DNA from 4 places in the Kitasatospora sp. NBC_00315 genome. Region 4 is predicted to be linked to each of the others. Evidence: riboswitches for the same ligand, from Rfam matches in the RefSeq annotation. Region 4 holds a riboswitch; each other region holds the start of a gene.

Region 1 (4,742 bases), 6.3 Mb from region 4:
TCGGGGTCGACCTCGGCCAGCGGGGCCGTCCGCTCGGCGTCCATGGTGGCGCGCTCCACGTACTGGGCGTCCGCCAGCCGGCCGGCCCGCTCCAGAGCCCGTCGCACGGCGGGGAAGGTCCGGCCGAGCTTCATGATCACGGCCGAGTCGGTGGACGCCAGGCGGGCCGCCAACTCCTCCTCCGGCAGCGTGCCGGGCAGGATGGTCAGCACCTCCTCGGCCTCCACCAGCGCCCGCCCGAGCCGGGCCGCGGCGGCGCTGACGGAGGTCACCCCCGGCACCACCTCGGTCGGGTAGCGGTGGGCCAGGCGCTTGTGCATGTGCTGGTAGGAGCCGTAGAAGAGCGGGTCGCCCTCGGCGAGCACCACCACGTCCCGGCCCGCGTCCAGGTGGGCGGCCAGCCGGGCGGCGGCCTCCTCGTAGAACTCGTCGATCGCGCCCCGGTAGCCGCCGGGGTGGTCGGTGGTCTCGACCGTGAGCGGGTAGACCAACTGCTCCTCTATCTGACCGTCCGTCAGATAGCGCTCGGCGATCGAGCGGGCGATCGAGCGGCCGTGCCGGGCACTGTGGTAGGCCACCACGTCGGCCTTGCCGATGAGTTCGGCGGCGCGGACGGTGACCAGCGACGGGTCACCCGGGCCCAGACCCACCCCGTAGAGCCGGCCGGGGCCGCCTGTCGTCGACTGAGGCTGCGTCACTCTTCTTCACTCGCAATCGCGTTGATGGCGGCGGCGGCCATGGCACTGCCGCCACGGCGGCCCCGGACCACCAGATGCTCCAGGGCGCTGGGGTGTTCGGCCAGGGCCTGCTTGGACTCGGCGGCGCCGATGAAGCCGACCGGGACGCCGATCACGGCGGCCGGGCGGGGCGCGCCCGCCTCGATCAGCTCCAGCAGCCGGAAGAGCGAGGTCGGCGCGTTGCCGACGGCGACCACCGCGCCCTCCAGCCGGGGCAGCCACAGCTCCATCGCGGCGGCGCTGCGGGTGTTGCCCATCTTCCTCGCCAGCTCGGGGACGGAGGGGTCGGAGAGCGTGCAGAGCACCTCGTTGCCGGCGGGCAGCCGCTTGCGGGTCACCCCGCTGGCGACCATCGAGACGTCACACAGGATCGGGGCGCCGGCGCGCAGCGCCCGGCGCGCGTCGGCGACCACGTTCGGGGACCAGAGCAGGTCCCGCACCAGGTCGGTCATGCCGCACGCGTGGATCATGCGCACCGCGACCTGGGAGACGTCGGCGGGCAGACCCGCCAGATCGGCCTCGGCCCGGATGGTGGCAAAGGACTCGCGGTAGATGGCCGCCCCGTCCCTCTCGTACTCGATCACTTCGTCCTCCGGGCCCGGGCCACTGCGTCGGGCATCTGTTGCGTTGTCGTTGACTGAGAGGCGGACGGAGCGTGCGGGCGGCGTACCGCCACCTCGTACCCGTCCCCCGTGGCGAGCACGTCCACCCACTCCCCCGCCGGGTGCCCGCACCGCCGCGCGCACCCGGACCAGTGCACGGGCAGCAGGCGCGCCCCGGGCCCGGCGGGCGGCCCGGCGGCCGCCAGCGCGCGCGCCGCGTCGCCGCGGACGTCCGCCAGCGACTTCGCGCAGCCCGGCGTCCCGGTGCAGGCCATCGCCAGCTCCCAGGGCGAGTGCGGATCCAGGCCCAGCCCGGCGGCCGACAGCCGCCCGGCCCACTCGCGGGCGCCGTCCGGCGCCAGTCCGGGCAGGACCACGCCGCGCCAGGGGGTCACCCGGAGCTCACCGGCGCCCTGCTCCGCCGCCCGGGCGAGCAGCCGCCACGCCCCGGCCGGCGCGCGCCCGAAGCGCAGGCCCGCCGAGAGCGCGTGCCGTCCGTCGGGCCCGGGCACCGGACCGGCCTGCGGCAGCGTCCCCGCGAGCGCCGGCAGCGGCGCGGCGACGAGGCCGGGCACGGTGAGCCGGGTGCCGTCCGGGTCCGCCTCGCGGATCCGCCAGGCCCCGGTGCCGGTGGCCCCGAGCAGCGCGAGGAAGGCCCCGGCGGCGGCCAGCGCCGCAGCGACGGCCTCGCCGGCCGGCACCCGCAGCGCACCGGTGGCACGGCCGAGGCGCAGGAGTGCCCCGCCGCCCGGCGCTGCGATCAATGTCACATCGGCGTCGAGCCCGGCGACGTCGCCCCGGCCGTCGTCGAGCGCGAAGAGGAATCGGCCGGAGAGGGCGGCGGACCAGTCGGCGGCGCACAGCGCCGCGTCCAGTTCGCGGGCCCAAATCGTCACGTCCGCAGACCCGTTGCCGTCGAGGCCGGCGAGCGGCGTGGCGACGATGTTGCGGATCCGCTCGTGCCGCTCGGAGGGCAGCAGTCCGGCCGCGCGCAGCCGGTCGCCGAGCTCCGGACCGCAGCCCTCGGACAGGCCGCGCAGTTGGACGTTGCCGCGCGAGGTGGTCTCCAGCCGGCCGTCACCGAGCGCCTCTGCGGCGTCGGCCAGCACATCCGCCTGACGGAACGTCAGGAGACCACCGGGCAGGCGTACTCGGGCGAGCGCGCCGTCGTCGGCCGTATGTAGGCGAAGGGCCCCCGGGCACGCGTCCTCGCGCGCCCGGCCGGGCCCGCCGGGGCCCGGTTCCGCGGGGTCGGGTGAGGGTGACATGGCCGCGAGCATACCCAGGAACCGCCCCGGGACTCTGTCCCGTGGATCACCTGTACCGCCTACTATGCTCCCGGGCGGATCCTTCGGGGTCCGCTCACGCCAGAGACGGCGCAAAGGGGAGGAAACCGGTGCAAACCCGGTGCGGTCCCGCCACTGTGACCACGGTTCACCAGCCGTGGGAGCCAGGAACTCCTGCCGTCCCGACTCCGCCTGCCCCCGGCAGGAGGTACCCCCACGGGGCGCGGACCCCGAGGAAGGCTCCACCTATGCGCCGCCGCACGCCTGTGCCCGGGCTCCCGCCCGCGGCCACGCCCATGGCTCTGCCCCTGCCCGCCCACGAGGCCGGGAGGGCCTTCGCGTGATCCTGCTTCTGTCGACCTCGGACACCGACCTGCTGAGCGCCCGCGCCGCCGCGGGACCGGTCCCCTTCCGGCTGGGCAACCCGGCCCGGCTCACCGCGGACGACCTCCCCGGCCTGCTGGAGGACACCGATCTGGTGGTCGTCCGCCTGCTCGGTGGCCGCCGGGCCTGGCAGGAGGGCCTGGACGCGCTGCTGGCCGGCCCCCGCCCGGTGATCGTGCTCACCGGCGAACAGGCGCCGGACGCCCAGCTGATGGAGCTCTCCACCGTCCCGGCCGGGATCGCCGCCGAGGCGCACGCCTACCTCGCGCACGGCGGCCCGGCCAACCTCGCCGAGCTCGGCGCCTTCCTCTCCGACACCGTGCTGCTCACCGGCCACGGCTTCGCCGCCCCGGCGTCGGCCCCCGAGTGGGGCCCGCTGGAGCGCACCCCGAGCGCCGGGAACGCCGACGGCCCGGTGATCGCGGTGCTCTACTACCGGGCCCACCACATGAGCGGCAACACCGCCTTCGTCGAGACGCTGTGCCGGGCCATCGAGGACAAGGGCGCCCGCCCGCGCCCGCTGTACTGCTCCTCGCTGCGCGGCGCGGAGGCCGAGCTGCTGGCGGAGCTGGGGCAGGCCGACGCGATCGTCACCACCGTGCTGGCGGCCGGCGGCACCCGCCCCGCCGACGCCTCGGCCGGCGGCGACGAGGAGGCCTGGGACGCGGGCGCGCTGGCCGCGCTCGACCGCCCGATCCTGCAGGCCCTCTGCCTCACCTGGTCGCGCGCCGCCTGGGAGGCCAGCGACGACGGCCTGTCCCCGCTGGACACCGCCACCCAGGTCGCCGTGCCCGAGTTCGACGGCCGCCTGATCACCGTCCCGTTCTCGTTCAAGGAGCTGGACGAGGACGGCCTGACCGTCTACGCCGCGGACCCGGAGCGGGCCGCCCGGGTGGCCGGCATCGCGGTGCGGCACGCCCGGCTGCGGTACATCCCGGCCGCCGAGCGACGGTTGGCGCTGGTGCTGTCCGCGTACCCGACCAAGCACGCCCGGGTCGGCAACGCGGTCGGGCTGGACACCCCCGCCAGCGCGATCCGCCTGCTGGAGCGGCTGCGGGCGGAGGGCATGGACCTCGGCCCGCTGGACGGCCCGGACGCCCTGCCCGGTCTCGCACCCGCGCCCGAGGGCGACGAGAGCCACGAGGGCGACGCGCTGATCCACGCGCTGATCGCGGCCGGCGGCTACGACCAGGACTGGCTGACCGAGGACCAGCTCTCCCGCAACCCCGTGCGGATCCCCGCCGCCGACTACCGCCGCTGGTACGCCGAGCTGCCCGAGGGCCTGCGCGAGCAGGTCGAGCGGCACTGGGGCCCGGCCCCGGGCGAGCTGTACGTGGACCGCAGCCGCAACCCCGAGGGCGACATCGTGCTGGCCGGCCTGCGCGCCGGGAACCTGCTGGTGCTGATCCAGCCGCCGCGCGGCTTCGGAGAGAACCCGGTGGCCATCTACCACGACCCGGACCTGCCGCCCTCGCACCACTACCTGGCCGCCTACCGCTGGATCGCGGCCGCCCGGGAGGACGGCGGTTTCGGCGCCGACGCCGTCGTCCACCTGGGCAAGCACGGCAACCTGGAGTGGCTGCCCGGCAAGACCGCCGCGCTCTCCGCCGACTGCGGTCCGGACGCCGCGCTCGGCGACCTGCCGCTGGTCTACCCCTTCCTGGTGAACGACCCGGGCGAGGGCACCCAGGCCAAGCGCCGCGCGCACGCCACCCTGGTCGACCACCTGGTGC
Region 2 (4,742 bases), 4.6 Mb from region 4:
GCACGCTGCGGCAGCTCCCACGCGGTGCGGTACAGCGAGCGCACCTCGACGGGCAGCCAGTTGAGCTCCTGCACGGAGCCGTTGGCCTCGCGCAGCGCGTCCCGGGTCTGCGCGTCCCAGACGCCGAGCTCCTTCAGCTCGCGGACCAGGTACGGGTTGACCTGGAGGAACTCACCGGAGAGGGTCTCGCGCTTGAACAGGTTGGACACCTGCGGCTCGATGCACTCGTAGACGCCCGCGATCGAGGCGATGGTGGCGGTCGGTGCGACGGCGAGCAGGAGCGAGTTGCGCAGGCCGGTCGCGGCGATCCGCGCGCGCAGTGCGCTCCAGCGCTCCGCCCACTGCGGGGCCGTCTCGAAGTGGTCGATGTGCAGCTGACCGCGCGCGGCGCGGGTCTCCGCGTACGCCTCGTGCCGGCCCAGCTGCTCGGCCAGCTCGCTGGAGCGCTCGTAGGCGACCAGCATGATGCGCTCGGAGATCAGCGTGGAGAGCCGCTTGGCCTCGGCGGAGTCGAAGTCCAGGCGCAGCCGGAAGAAGACGTCCTGCAGGCCCATCACGCCCAGGCCCACCGGCCGCCAGCGGGAGTTGGAGGCGCCGGCCTCGGGGGTCGGGTAGAAGTTGATGTCCACCACGCGGTCGAGGAAGGTGACCGCGGTGCGCACGGTGGTGTCCAGCCGCTCCCAGTCCATCGCGTTCAGCAGGTCGGCGGAGGTGGCGCCGGGGGCCACGTGGGCGCCCAGGTTGACCGAGCCGAGGTTGCAGACGGCGGTCTCGGAGTCGTCCGTGACCTCGATGATCTCGGTGCAGAGGTTCGAGGAGTGCACGGTGCGGCCCGGCACGGCGGTCTGGTTGGCGGCGCGGTTGGAGGCGTCCTTGAAGGTCATCCAGCCGTTGCCGGTCTGCGCCAGGGTGCGCATCATCCGGGCGTACAGCGTCTGCGCGGGGATGGTGCGCTGGGCCTTGCCCTCGGCCTCGGCCGCCAGGTAGGCGGCGTCGAACTCGGCGCCCCACAGGTCGACCAGCTCGGGGACGTCGGCCGGGGAGAACAGCGACCAGTCGGTGCCCGCGTTGACCCGGCGCATGAACTCGTCCGGGATCCAGTGCGCGAGGTTCAGGTTGTGGGTGCGCCGCGCCTCCTCGCCGGTGCTGTCGCGCAGCTCCAGGAACTCCTCGATGTCCGCGTGCCAGGTCTCCAGGTAGACGCAGGCCGCGCCCTTGCGCCGGCCGCCCTGGTTGACCGCCGCCACCGAGGAGTCCAGGGTGCGCAGGAACGGCACGATGCCGTTGGACTTGCCGTTGGTGCCCCGGATCAGCGAGCCGCGCGAGCGGATCCGGGAGTACGACAGGCCGATGCCGCCGGCGTGCTTGGAGAGCCGGGCGATCTGCGCGTAGCGCGAGTAGATCGAGTCCAGGTTGTCCAGCGGCGAGTCCAACAGGTAGCAGCTGGACATCTGCGGGTGCCGGGTGCCCGAGTTGAACAGGGTCGGCGAGGACGGCAGGTACGAGAGCGCGCTCATCAGCGCGTACAGCTCGGCGACCTCGCGCACCGCCTGCTCGTCGTCGCCGACCGCCAGGCCGGACGCGACGCGGAGCAGGAAGTGCTGCGGGGTCTCGACCACCTTGCGGGTGATCGGGTGGCGCAGCAGGTAGCGCGACTGCACGGTGCGCAGGCCGAAGTACTCGAAGCGGTCGTCGCCCCGCTGGTCGATCAGCGCGTCCAGCGTGTCGGCGTGCTTCGCCACGAACGCGGCGGCGGCGTCGCCGATCAGGCCCTCGGCGTGGCCGACGGTGATCGAGGCGGAGAAGGAGACGGCGCCCTGGCCGACGGCCTCGTCCTGGATCTCCAGCGCCAGCAGGCGGGCGGCGAGCTTCGAGTACTGCGGGTCCTCGGCGATCATCGACGCGGCGGCCTCGACGGCCAGCCCGCGCAGCTCCGCGAAGTCGGAGCCGGCGTTGCGGCCGCGCAGGGCGGCGGCGGCGACGTGGCCGGGGTCGACCTCGGGCAGGTCGGCGCTGCGGTCGGTCAGCAGCCGCAGGAGCGCTCCGCCCGGGTCGGAGACCTTCGGGTCGGACGGGGCGGAGGTGCTGGAACCCTGGGCGGGCAGGGTGGCTGAGGCAGCGGTGGTCAAGGCGCTTCTCTCCTGGCGGCGGCGGTCGGCGAGGGGGCGGACCGGACCGTCTGGGCGCAGGGGAGCGCAGCGCGGACACCTGACGGCGCGCGCACATCACCCCCCTGGCCCACCCGCGAGGCCCGGACGTCACTGCTGTGCTGCTGGCGACTGCGGGGACGCCCTGGAGCACACCGTCGGCAGGTCATCGGACTTGCGGATGCTGGCCCAGCCACCCGCTCACCGCTGCGGGGCAGTCCCGGATTTCCACCGGGTTCCCCTGCTTCGACAGCGAGGGAAAGCATACATGTAGTGGCGGCTGACTATCGCGGCCCCATATGTAGTGGCGACTGGCGTGTTGCGCACAGGAAGCCGGTCGCTGCACTCAGTGCATGAGGAACACACGGTAGGTGCCCGAGTCGACCGTCGTGGAGGTGAACTGCGCGATCAGACGGTAGCGCCCGCTGCTCTCGACGGCCTCGGTGATGACCTTGGTCACGGCGGCCGGCGCGGTGCTGTCGAGCACCACCAGGGTGAAGTAGCCGTCCCGGATGGCGGCCGCGGTGCCGTCCTGTCCCTGGTGCCTCACCCCGGCCGGATCCTGGTAGTCCGTCCCGGCCCGGGCCGAGACCCACTGCTCGGGCCGGGAGACGCCGCCCAGGTAGTACTCCGGCAGGCCGTCGACCTCGGTGAGGTAGTGGCCCTGGGGCGTGGCGTTCGCGCGCAGGACACCCATCAGGCTGCCGGAGTCGGGGCCGTTCTGGAATCTCAGGGCCGCCTGGTCCAGGCCCAGGGCGAGCAGTGCGACCCAGACCAGGATGCCCAGCTGGGGGTGGCGGAAGTGCGCGCCGACCAGCCGGGTGATGCCCACCCCGGCCAGCGGGGCCGCGAAGAGCATCCCGAAGCCGATGTGGCGGAACATCACCGCCGAGGAGTTCTGGTACGCGTGCAGCGCGGGGATCAGCAGCGCCGCCGCGCACAGGGTCGCACCGAGCGCGGTCCGGCGCAGGCGCGACGCGGTGACGGCGTCGGTGTCGGGGGATTCGTTCATCCGCTCCCGGCGGACGTAGGCGACCGCTCCGGCGATGGCGAGCACGGTGAACAGACCGCCCCACTGGACGGCGGCGAGGAGGATCGACCCGGCCGACTGCGTCCCTCGGGCCGGGATCGTCGCGTGCGTCCAGACGGCCGCCGGAATGCCGAAGGGCAGCAGCACGCCGACGGTTCCCAGCCCGAGCAGGAGGGAGCGCAGCACGGCGGGGAGGGCGCCCCGGTGCGGCCACGCGGTGATCAGGGCCAGCGCGAGCAGGACGGGCAGCGCCGGCACCGAGGCGTACTCCACCGCGGCCGCCAGCGCCGCGGCCGGCGCGGCCAGCAGCACGGTGACCACCGGGGCCCGGGCGGTGAGCGTGATCAGCCAGGCCGCGAGCGCCACCAGCATGACGGCGAGGGCGTCCGGCGCGGCGTAGAAGCCGACGACCACGGTGGACTGCAGGACGGCGTACGCCCCGGCACCGCAGATGGCGGCGCGCTCGTTGAAGAGCCGTCGGGTCAGCGAGTAGAGCAGGGTGGTGGTGAGCAGGGCGAAGACCAGGCTGATCAGCCTGGCCCCGAACACACCGCTGGCGTTCACGCCGAAGCCGGCCAGCGGCGGATACAGCCAGGGCAGTCCGGTGACCTGGTGGATCAGGTCGGTGGTGACCGCGGTGCCGTCGCTCAGCCGGGCCAGCTCCTGGCGGCCGACGATCAGCGAGACCGCCTCGTCCGGGTGCGCGGCGCTGTTCAGACGCAGCGAGAGCGCCGCCTGGATGGCCAGCACACCGAACAGCAGGCCGCGGCCGATCCAGCGCCGCCGGGGGCTCGGGGCCGGATCCCAGCCGGTGTCGGGGACGCGCGGGATCCGGTAGGGCGCCAGCTCGACGGCCCGGGCCTCGTCGGCGCTCCGGGGCTCCTGGACGGCCCGGGCCTCGTCGGCGCTCCGGGGTCCGTCAGGGGCCGGACCGTACCCGCCGTGGCCGACCGGTCGGGGCGCGTACCCGGCGTCCTCGGACGGATCGTCGCCGGCCGGCTCGAACCACTGAGCGCCGTGCTCCTCGGTACGGGGGTGCCGGGCCTGCCCGGCCTCGTCGGGCGGGGTCCGGGCCGGCGGCTGCGGGGTGAACCAGGAGTCGGTCTCTGGGGGCATCATGGGTTCCGGATGTCGAAGCCGTAGCGAGGGTCGGAGGCGCGTTTCTTGTAGTCCTCGAGGGACTGCGCCGAGGTCTCGACGCGCCAGTCCGACCGCTTCACGATGTTGAACCAGACGAAACCGATGACGTCGTCGTGGGCCGCCAGACCGCCGAAGAGCTGGTCGATGTCCGAACGCCGGCGCTTCTCGCCCTCGGAGGCGGTCTCGCTGATGAAGAAGGGTTTCTTGCTGAAGGTACGGATCTCCGTCATCGTCGAGCCGTACAGGGTGTCGAAGGTCTTCGGCCCGCTCAGGGTGAAGTAGCCCGTCATGCCGGCCCAGTCCACGTAGGTGTCGCCCGGGTAGTACGGGGCCAGCCGGGTGTTGGGGGCGGGGATGATGATGTTGGGGCTCCAGACCCAGATCACGTTGGTCGCACCGGCCTCGTTGAAGAGGTCGTGGACGTG
Region 3 (4,742 bases), 900 kb from region 4:
TCCTCGGTGCCGGGCACCCGCGGGGAGTGGATGTCGTAGACGCCCGGCCCGACCTCACGGGGGTAGCCGGCCCCGGCCAGCTCGTGGGCGACCTGCATGTGCGAGCGGGCCGCCTCCAGGGAGATCACGTCCGCGTCGAGCTCGTCGATCGCGGTCATGATCTCGCCGAACTCGGCGTAGCACATGTGGGTGTGGATCTGGGTGTCCGCCCGCACGCCCGAGGTGCTGAGACGGAAGGCCCCGGTGGCCCAGGCCAGGTAGGCCGGGCGGTCCGCGGCGCGCAGCGGGAGGGTTTCGCGCAGGGCGGGCTCGTCCACCTGGATGACGGCGGCGCCGGCGGCCTCCAGGTCGGTGACCTCCTCGCGCAGGGCGAGGGCGACCTGGCGGGCGGTGTCGGCGAGGGGCTGGTCGTCGCGGACGAAGGACCAGGCGAGCATGGTGACCGGGCCGGTGAGCATGCCCTTGACCGGACGGTCCGTCAGATCCTGTGCGAAGCGGTACCAGTCGACGGTCATCGGGTGCGGACGGGAGATGTCGCCGGCCAGGACCGGCGGGCGGACGTAGCGGGTGCCGTAGGACTGCACCCAGCCGTGCCTGGTGGCGAGGTAGCCGGTGAGCTGTTCGGCGAAGTACTGGACCATGTCGTTGCGTTCGGGTTCACCGTGGACGAGGACGTCCAGGCCGGCCTTCTCCTGGTAGGCGATCACCTCGCGGACCTCGGCCTCCATCCGCTCGCGGTAGCCGTCGGCGCCGAGGCGCCCGGCGCGCAGGTCGGCGCGGGCGGTGCGCAGTTCGGTGGTCTGCGGGAAGGAGCCGATGGTGGTGGTCGGCAGCAACGGCAGGCCCAGCCGGGCCCGCTGGGCCTCGGCCCGCTCGGGATAGGTCCGGGCCCGGCGGGCGTGCTCCGCCGTGGCGGCGCCGGCCCGGGCGCGGACGGCCGGGTCGTGGGTGAGCGCGGAGGCGGCGCGGGAGGCCAGGTCGGCGCGGTTGGCCGCCAGTTCGGCCGTCAGGGTGTGCGTGCCCTGGCTCAGGGCCCTGGCGAGCAGCACGGTCTCGTCGGTCTTCTGGCGGGCGAAGGCCAGCCAGCGGGCGACCTGCGGGTCGAGGTCGCGCTCCGCGTCGGCGTCGAGCGGGACGTGCAGCAGGGAGCAGGACGGCGCGACGTCCACCCGGTCGGCCAGGCCGAGCAGGGTGGCCAGGGTGGCGAGCGACTTCTCCAGGTCGTTGATCCAGATGTTGCGGCCGTCCACCACCCCCGCGACCAGGCGCTTGCCGGGCAGGCCGCCGACGGCGGCGAGTTCGTCCAGGTTGGCGGCGCCGGGCCCGGTGAAGTCGAGGGCGACGCCCTCGATCGGGGCCCTGGCCAGGATCGGCAGGGCCTCACCGGCTCGGCCGAAGTACGTCGCGACCAGGATCCTGGGTCGGTCCGCGAGAGCGCCGAGGTCACGGTAGATCCGCGCCGCGGCGTTCAACTCCGCCGGGCTGCGGTCCTGGACGAGCGCGGGCTCGTCCAGCTGGACCCACTCGGCGCCGGCCGCTCGCAGGTCCGCCAGGAGCTCGGCGTAGACGGGCAGCAGGCGGTCCAGCAGGGTCAGCGGCCGGAAGTCCGCCGCCACCCCGGGGGCGGGCTTGGCGAGCAGCAGGTAGGTCAGCGGGCCGACCAGGACCGGCCGTGCGGTGTGGCCCAGCGCGATCGCCTCGCGCAGTTCGCCGACCGCCTTGGACGAGTTGGCGGCGAATGCGGTGTCCGGTCCCAACTCGGGCACGAGATAGTGGTAGTTGGTGTCGAACCACTTGGTCATCTCCAGCGGTGCGACCGCCTGGGTGCCGCGGGCCATGGCGAAGTACCCGTCCAGCGGATCCGCCTCGACGGCGGCGCGGTGCCGCTCCGGAACGGCGCCCACCGCGACGGTGGCGTCGAGCACGTGGTCGTACAACGAGAAGTCCCCGGTGGGCACTTCGGCGATACCGGCCTCGGTGAGGCGCCGCCAGGTGTCGCGGCGCAGCCCGGCGGCGGCGGTGCGCAGGTCGGCCGCGGTGACGCGCCCCGCCCAGTACCCCTCGATCGCCTTCTTCAGCTCTCGGTTCGGGCCCTGACGCGGGTAGCCGTGGACGGTGGCCGGCGGTGTGGTCGAACTCGGTGACACGGAACTCTCCTTCGCGAGTCGCGTTGCGATCCCGGGAGGGCACGGGGGCACGAAGGAACAGCAGTCGGGGCGTGGCACCGGGATGGGCCCGCCCGCTCCGCCGACCCGCCCACGAGGTCACCGAGATCACCGCGTGCGGTCGCACACGGGCAGTGGCAGGTCTTCGGACTCATGGGCACACCGGTCGGGCCTTCGGCCTGTCCGGCACCTACTGGCCGTCGCTTCCCGGGCCCCGCTGGGGCCCAGTGCATGTGACGGCGGTCGTTCCCACTCACCGCTGCGGGGCAGTCCCGGATTCACACCGGGTTCCCTCTTACGACGCACCTGCCTGGCGGACAGGGCGAACCAACTGCGAGCCACAGCCTAGTACGCCGGCCGCGCGTCCGTGAGATCCCCCGCCCACCGCCCGGACCGACGAGCGGGACAGGCGATGTCCTGGCCGCCTCCGCACCGGGCGGCGACCGGCCCCCCGGAAGGGCCGACGGCCCGAACCGGATCCCGGCGGAGGGCGCCGCGGTCGCCCTGGCGGGCGAGGCGCGTCTGCCCGCTTCGTCCGACGCCGCTCCCCCACCCGCTGGTGACCGGCCGGTCGGCGCGGGACGCCGAGCGGGCCGCGCGGCTGCGGAATGCCGCGCGGGCCGCGCCTCAGACGACCAGGACCCGGCGCCCCCGGGTATGACCGAGGCGGCTGTCGGTGTGCGCCGCCGCTGCCTCGGTGAGCGGGTACGACTTCTCGACCGGGATGTGGAGTCTGCCCGTGGAGATGAGGTCGACGGCCTCGGCGAGCGCGTCCGGCACGCTCCCGGCCACGCCGGAGAACCGGACGCCCAGCTGCGGCGCGCCGAGGTCGGCGATGGAGACGACCTTGCGCGGGTGCCCTGTCAGCTCGACGAGTTCGCGGATGACGCCCGAGCCGGCCAGGTCGAGGGCCGCGTCGACCCGGCCGAAAAGCCGCACCCGGTCGACCCAGCCCTCGTGGTAGGTCGTGGCGAGGGCGCCCAGGCCGCGCAGGTAGTCCTGGTTCGCAGCCCCGGCCGTGCCGATCACCGCGATGCCGCGCGCGCGCGCGATCTGCAGCACCGCCGACCCGACGCCGCCGGACGCGCCGCTGACCAGCAGTGTCTGGCCGGGCCGCACGCCGACCTCGCGGATGACGCGCAGCGCGGTCTCCACCACCGACGGGTACCCGGCCGCCTCCTCGAAGGGCAGCCCCTCGGGCATCCGGGCCCAGGCCGACAGCACAGCGAATTCGGCGTACGTGTCGGCACCTTCGCCGAACACGCGGTCGCCGACCTCGACCCCCTCGACGCCCTCACCGACCTCGTCCACCACCCCGGCGGCGTCCAGTCCGAGCCCGGCGGGCAGCTCGACCGGATGGGCTCCCAGAACCTGGCCCTCCCGGATCCTCCAGTCGACGGGGTTGACACCCGCCGCCCGTACGGCGATGCGTATCCGACCGGGGCCCGCGTGGGGCTCCTCGGCTTCCACCAGTTGCAGGACCTCGGGACCGCCGAACTCGGCGAAGCTGATTTTCCTCATGCGGCCGAAGATAGACCTAACAGTTAGTGTTTCACAACAGTTATTGATTCATACCTGGTAGGGTCATGGCATGACCGAGCCGCCCGGACGCCGCGACCGCAAGAAGGCCGTGACGCGCCAGAAGATCGCCGACACGGCGCTGCGCCTCTTCCTGGAGCGCGGGTACGACGCCGTGGGCATCCGTGACGTGGCAGCCGAGGCCGACGTGGCCGTCACCACCGTCTTCGCCCACTTCGCCTCGAAGGAGGCCCTGGTGTTCGAGCGCGACCAGGACTTCGAGCAGCGCCTCACGCGGGCGGTGATCGACCGGCCTCCGCTCGACCCGCCCGTCCCGGCACTGCACCGCGAGGTCCAGGCCCTGGTGCGGCACTGCACGGCGGAGGGCAGTGCACCCGTCCGACGCATGATCGAGGGATCGCCCGCCCTGCGGGAGTACGAGGAGTCGATGAGCCTGCGTCACGCGCAGGCGCTGGCAGCGGCACTGGCCGCCGATCCCCACCTGACCCGGAGTACGACGGCCTGCCGGGCGACCGCGCGGTTCGCCATCGACGCCTACGCGCTCGCCTGCCGGGCGGACGATCCCGAGGCCACGGTGGACGAGGTCTTCCGGATGATCGAGGCGGCCTGGGAAGCCACCGCGCCCTGAACCGGGGCGCCCGCGCACTGCGGCCGGGGCCGGGGCACGACGCATGCGGCTTGCCCCGGTTGGCCCCTCCCGGATCCGTTCGCCCGATCAGGTGCCCCCCGTCGGCCCGGGTCCTCGACTCGGACACCGGGTGGACTCGGCCGACCGGCCTGAACAGTGGACCGCCGAGCCCGGCGCCGGGCCGGGCAACTTACCCGGTTCAGCGATGACATCCGCGCCAGGATGCGGACGGCGGGGTGCGGGCGGCAGGGCGGCCGCAGTGAACCGGACGCCGGAGTTGCCGCCATCGTGCCTGCCCCGCCGGCGGATTGACGACATCGCAGGTGAGGACAACCGGCCGGAATTCCGTCCGCCGGATGGCGTCGCGATCCATTGACAGCGACAAGGCCCGACCTTATGGTCTGGGGCAC
Region 4 (4,742 bases):
CGGCGAGGGCATCGTCGCGTTCTGAGACGGAGGCGGCCTCGGATCCTGCATCCGGGGCGTGGACGAGCGGGTCCGTGTTCACGAGGTGACGATTGAAAGCGCTCTCCGCCATCTTGACGCTCTGACAGGTACAGGAGTTGAATTCACGTCAGCCCGGAACCGCCGCGGAACCCCCCTCCTGCGGCGGTCCGGGGCCTTCCTCCCCTCGTTTCCCGGACCGGACGGCACCCCCCCCGGACGGGAGAGCACCGCCCTGCCCGGGGGTCGGCGCGGAGCGTGGGACGGACCGGGCGGTGGACGGACCGGGCGGTGGACGGACCGGGCCTCAGAGGGTTCCGATCCGTCGGCCGGAGACCCGTTCCGGCCGGATCCGGATCCACAGCGGTCGGCTTCCGCCCGCCCAGGGCTCCGCGGCCTTCGCCTCGGTGAGAAGCCGAACGGTCTCGGGGTCCTCGATGTGCTCGGCCGTGCCGACCACGAGCACGCTCCACCCCTGGCTCAGGCGGTCGTCGATGCGGTCGGCCTGGAAGGAGAGACCGGTACCGGCCTCGACCGCGGCGGCGCCACGCGGGTTCGTCCGGTAGACGACCGTCTCCACGTCGACCGTGTAGTTGACGGGGAGGACCACCGGCCCGGGTTCGCCCGGAAGGGCGATCCGGCCGACACCGTGACTGCCGAGCAGGTCCCAGCACTCGGCACCGTTGAGATGGATCAGGACGGGACGCGGCGACGCTCCGCTCTGCCCCGGCGGCAGGTCGCTGCGCCCTTCGAGCAGGTCCTGGTAGGTCGTCCGCAGGGCTGCGGCGATCCGCAGGTAGCCTCCCGGGTCGAACTCCGGACCGGCTTCGAGCAGATGCTCCAGGTACGGCGGCGCCATACCGGCCCGTACGGCCAGATCCGCCTCCGACAGACCGAGGTGGGCCCGCCGCTCGGCGACGCGCCCGGCGACCACGCCGGGATCGGTCCGCTGCCGCGCCGGCCGGGCGGACTCGGGTGGTGGGGATGCGTGCACGGTGACTCGGCCTCCTCTCGTCGGGTCCCCCGCGGTGGGGCGGGTTCCCCGGGGTGGGGCGGGTTCCCCGGGGTGGCGGGTTCCACGTGGGAAACGGCGACGCCGGGTGCGCCCGGCTGACACCGGGCACCTTTCGACTCTTCTTTCGACTCTGCCGTCCGGCTGGGGTTTCGGCACCTGCTGGGCCCCGCCGCCCGGCTCGGAGCGGCCGCGCCGGTGGTGCGCGCGACCTGTCCGGGGCAAGCTGAAGTGCGGGCCGCCGGTCGGACGGCAGTGCGGGACCAACCGCGTGAAGGGAGTCACGGTGATCCAGGTAGGCGATATCCGCGAGTGGCGGACCCACGACGTCGTCGACACCGGCGGGCGAAAGATCGGCACGTTGGAGGCCGTCTACGTCGACACCGTCACCGACCTGCCGGCCATGGCCACGGTCCAGATCGGCCTGCCCACCCGCCACCGCCTGGTCTTCGTCCCCATCGAGGACGCGGTCGTCGGGCCCGGCTATCTGAAGGTCGGCTACGACAAGTCCCTCGTGAAGGACGCACCGGCGATCGGCACGGACGACATCCTGCCCGCCGAGGACGAGGAGGCCGTCTTCCGGCACTACGGCCTGGCCTACCAGCCGGGAGCGGGCGGCGAACGCCGGCTGGCGCGTCCCTGACCCGCCCCCGACGCGGCGGGCCGCCGCCTGCCCGACCGCATGCCCTCGTGGGGACACGCCTCAGCCGTCGGCCCTGAGCACTCGGGCACGGGCGGACGCCCGGCGGTCGTAGCGGCGGGACCGGCCGCCCGGTGGGCCTGGCCCGTGTTCCCGTGCCCCCGGCCGCTGCCCCGCGCCCGCTGCCGCTGCCGCTGCCGCTGCCGCTGCCGCTGCCGCTGAGCCTTGACCGCGTACCCGCCTGCCCCGGCCACCCTCGTCACCCCGTCACCCGGTCACCCGGTCACACCGCGCCCGGTCACCCACCGTCAGGTCGTCCGCTCGTCCGCTCGCCCGTGAGCCGCTGCCGGGCCGGACTGGCGCGTGTGGCCACGCCGCTGCCGCCCCCTCAGCTGTGCCGCCGTCCGGCCGTGCTGCACGCCGGTCCGGCGACCTCCGGAAACTCTTGTTGCAATATCTGCGCAACTGCGCAGACTTGTCGATCTCCGAGGCCAGCACCTACCGTGTTCCTCGCCGTGGTGTTCGGGAATTCCGGTGCCGGCCCGTCAGGGTCCAGTCCGGAGCGGCCCTCGCCACTGTGAACGGGAAGTGTCCCCATCGTGCCCGCCTCCGCGCGGACAGCCACCGGAGCCGCCAGGCCCCGGGAAGGCCGGATGGCGATGCGACGCCCCTCAGCCGGTACGCCGGTCGGGAGGCATGCCCGAAGCCAGGAGACCGGCCACGGCATGCACGACTCCCCCGGCCCACGCCGGGGGTGCCCCCATCGAGGAGCTGGAGAGGCCGCCGAGCATGACCCTGACCGGAGACACCCCCCGATCACCCCGCGCACCCCGTTCGACCCGACCGGCGCAGTCACCGCAGTCACCGCAGTCAACGCAGTCACCGCAGCAGTCGCGACCCGGACCGCGCTGGGAGCGCAGGGACACCATCCGGACCGGCGGCCTGCTCGCCGCCATCGCCGCCATGCACGTGGTGGCCTTCGGCACCCTGTTCCTGCTCGTCGCGCCCAACCACTACGCAGTCGGCACCCAGGTCTTCGGCGTCGGCCTCGGCATCACCGCGTACACCCTCGGCATGCGGCACGCCTTCGACGCCGACCACATCGCAGCGATCGACAACACCACCCGCAAGCTGATGGCCGACGGCAAGCGCCCGGTCTCGGTCGGCTTCTGGTTCGCCCTCGGCCACTCCAGCGTCGTCATGCTGCTGGCCGCACTGATCGCGGCGGGAGCCAAGGTCGCCGGCACCCTGGTCGACGAGAACTCCCCGGTCCACAACGCGCTCGGCGTGATCGGCACCAGCGTCTCGGGCGCCTTCCTCTACCTGATCGCCGCACTCAACCTGGTTGCGCTGGTGGGAATCCACAAGGTGTACAGGGCGATGCGCGCGGGCGAGTTCGACGAGAGGCAGTTGGAGAAGCACCTCGACCAGCGCGGCTTCATGAACCGCATTCTCGGCCGGCTGACCAGGTCCATCACCCGCCCGGGCCAGATGTTCCCGCTGGGCATGCTGTTCGGCGTGGGCTTCGACACCGCCACCGAGGTCACCCTGATGGTGATGGCCGGCTCCGGCGCGGCCTCCGGACTGCCCTGGTACGCGATCCTCTGCCTGCCCCTGCTGTTCGCCTGCGGCATGAGCCTGTTCGACACCCTCGACGGCACCTTCATGAACTTCGCCTACCACTGGGCGTTCTCCAACCCCGTCCGCAAGGTCTACTACAACCTCACCATCACCGGCCTCTCGATCGCCGTCGCCTTCCTCATCGGCACCATCGAGCTGGTCAGCGTCCTGCACGACAAGCTCGACCTCACCGACCCGGTCACCGGCTGGATCTCCGACATCAGCCTGGACAACGTGGGCTACGTCATCGTCGGCCTCTTCGTGGTCGTCTGGGCGTGCGCCCTCGGCTACTGGCGGATGGCCGGCGTCGAACGGCGCTGGGCCGACAGGGCGGAGCAGGCCGGCCGGTCCGACCGGCTGACCCGCTGACCCGCTGACCCGCTGACCCGCTGACCGGCTGACCGGCTGACCGGCTGACCGGCTGACCGAACAGCGCACCGGACGACGCTCGGGGCCAGATCCGCACCCGGTCCCGACCCCGTCCGACCGGGGCCGGGGTGGACCTGGGAGGGGTATACACAGCAGAATGGTCTATACCTCTACGTCGTTCAGGAATGGTGGCCCCCGCATGGAAATCGTGATCGTCCCCGACGCCGCCGCCGGCGGCGAGCTCATCGCCGCGGCGATCGCCGACCTGCTGTCCGTCAAGCCCGACGCGCTGCTCGGTGTGGCCACGGGTTCGACCCCGCTGCCGATCTACCAGGCGCTGGCCGCCCGGGTGCGGGCCGGGTCGCTGGACACCTCCCGCGCGCGGGTCTGCCAGCTGGACGAGTACGTCGGCCTGCCGGCGGGCCACCCCGAGTCCTACCGTTCGGTCGTCCTGCGCGAGGTGGTCGAGCCGCTCGGCCTGCCCGAGGACTCCTTCCTCGGCCCGGACGGCAACGCCGAGGACATCGCCGCGGCCGCCATCGCCTACGACCGGGCGCTGGCCGAGGCCGGCGGCGTGGACCTCCAGCTGCTGGGGATCGGCACCGACGGCCACATCGGCTTCAACGAGCCGTGCTCCTCGCTCGCCTCCCGCACCCGGATCAAGACGCTCACCCGGCAGACCCGCGAGGACAACGCGCGGTTCTTCGACAGCCTGGACGACGTCCCCCACCACGTGCTCACCCAGGGCATCGGCACCATCCTGGAGGCCCGCCACCTGGTGCTGCTGGCCACCGGCGAGGCGAAGGCCGAGGCCGTCGCCCTCGCGGTCGAGGGCCCGCTCGCCGCCGCCGTCCCGGCCTCGGCGCTCCAGCTGCACCCGCACGCCACCGTGGTCGTGGACGAGGCGGCCGCCTCGGGGCTCAAGCTCGCCGGCTACTTCCGCGACACCTACGCCGCCAAGCCGACCTGGCAGGGCCTCTAGGAATCCGCACGACCGTCCGGAGCGCGGCCGGGCCGTCCGCCGGGGTATGAGGGGTGGCCACACCGGTCAGCCCTCACCGTCGTACGCCGGGCGGTGGTCGC

What was found. Region 4 has a riboswitch for cobalamin ahead of OG823_RS32365 (HoxN/HupN/NixA family nickel/cobalt transporter). Riboswitches for the same ligand answer to the same signal wherever they lie in the genome.
Region 1: another riboswitch for cobalamin. It lies ahead of cobN (cobaltochelatase subunit CobN); the one in region 4 lies ahead of OG823_RS32365 (HoxN/HupN/NixA family nickel/cobalt transporter).
Region 2: another riboswitch for cobalamin. It lies ahead of OG823_RS12770 (ribonucleoside-diphosphate reductase subunit alpha); the one in region 4 lies ahead of OG823_RS32365 (HoxN/HupN/NixA family nickel/cobalt transporter).
Region 3: another riboswitch for cobalamin. It lies ahead of metE (5-methyltetrahydropteroyltriglutamate--homocysteine S-methyltransferase); the one in region 4 lies ahead of OG823_RS32365 (HoxN/HupN/NixA family nickel/cobalt transporter).

The regions. Positions count from the first base shown of each region.
Region 1 is NZ_CP108025.1:1,507,724-1,512,465, forward strand. Features, by position in the region: gene OG823_RS06300 (precorrin-2 C(20)-methyltransferase) at 1-698, opposite strand, end outside; gene OG823_RS06305 (precorrin-8X methylmutase) at 695-1,321, opposite strand; gene cobG (precorrin-3B synthase) at 1,318-2,619, opposite strand; cobalamin riboswitch at 2,697-2,822, shown strand; gene cobN (cobaltochelatase subunit CobN) at 2,966-4,742, shown strand, end outside.
Region 2 is NZ_CP108025.1:3,197,668-3,202,409, reverse strand. Features, by position in the region: gene OG823_RS12770 (ribonucleoside-diphosphate reductase subunit alpha) at 1-2,105, opposite strand, end outside; cobalamin riboswitch at 2,290-2,430, opposite strand; gene OG823_RS12765 (glycosyltransferase family 39 protein) at 2,494-4,296, opposite strand; gene OG823_RS12760 (glycoside hydrolase family 26 protein) at 4,293-4,742, opposite strand, start outside.
Region 3 is NZ_CP108025.1:6,895,253-6,899,994, reverse strand. Features, by position in the region: gene metE (5-methyltetrahydropteroyltriglutamate--homocysteine S-methyltransferase) at 1-2,147, opposite strand, end outside; cobalamin riboswitch at 2,284-2,512, opposite strand; gene OG823_RS28970 (NADP-dependent oxidoreductase) at 2,793-3,686, opposite strand; gene OG823_RS28965 (TetR/AcrR family transcriptional regulator) at 3,757-4,332, shown strand.
Region 4 is NZ_CP108025.1:7,795,953-7,800,694, reverse strand. Features, by position in the region: gene OG823_RS32380 (lactonase family protein) at 1-25, shown strand, start outside; gene OG823_RS32375 (pyridoxamine 5'-phosphate oxidase family protein) at 326-1,012, opposite strand; gene OG823_RS32370 (PRC-barrel domain-containing protein) at 1,317-1,673, shown strand; cobalamin riboswitch at 2,170-2,408, shown strand; gene OG823_RS32365 (HoxN/HupN/NixA family nickel/cobalt transporter) at 2,460-3,659, shown strand; gene OG823_RS32360 (glucosamine-6-phosphate deaminase) at 3,859-4,641, shown strand.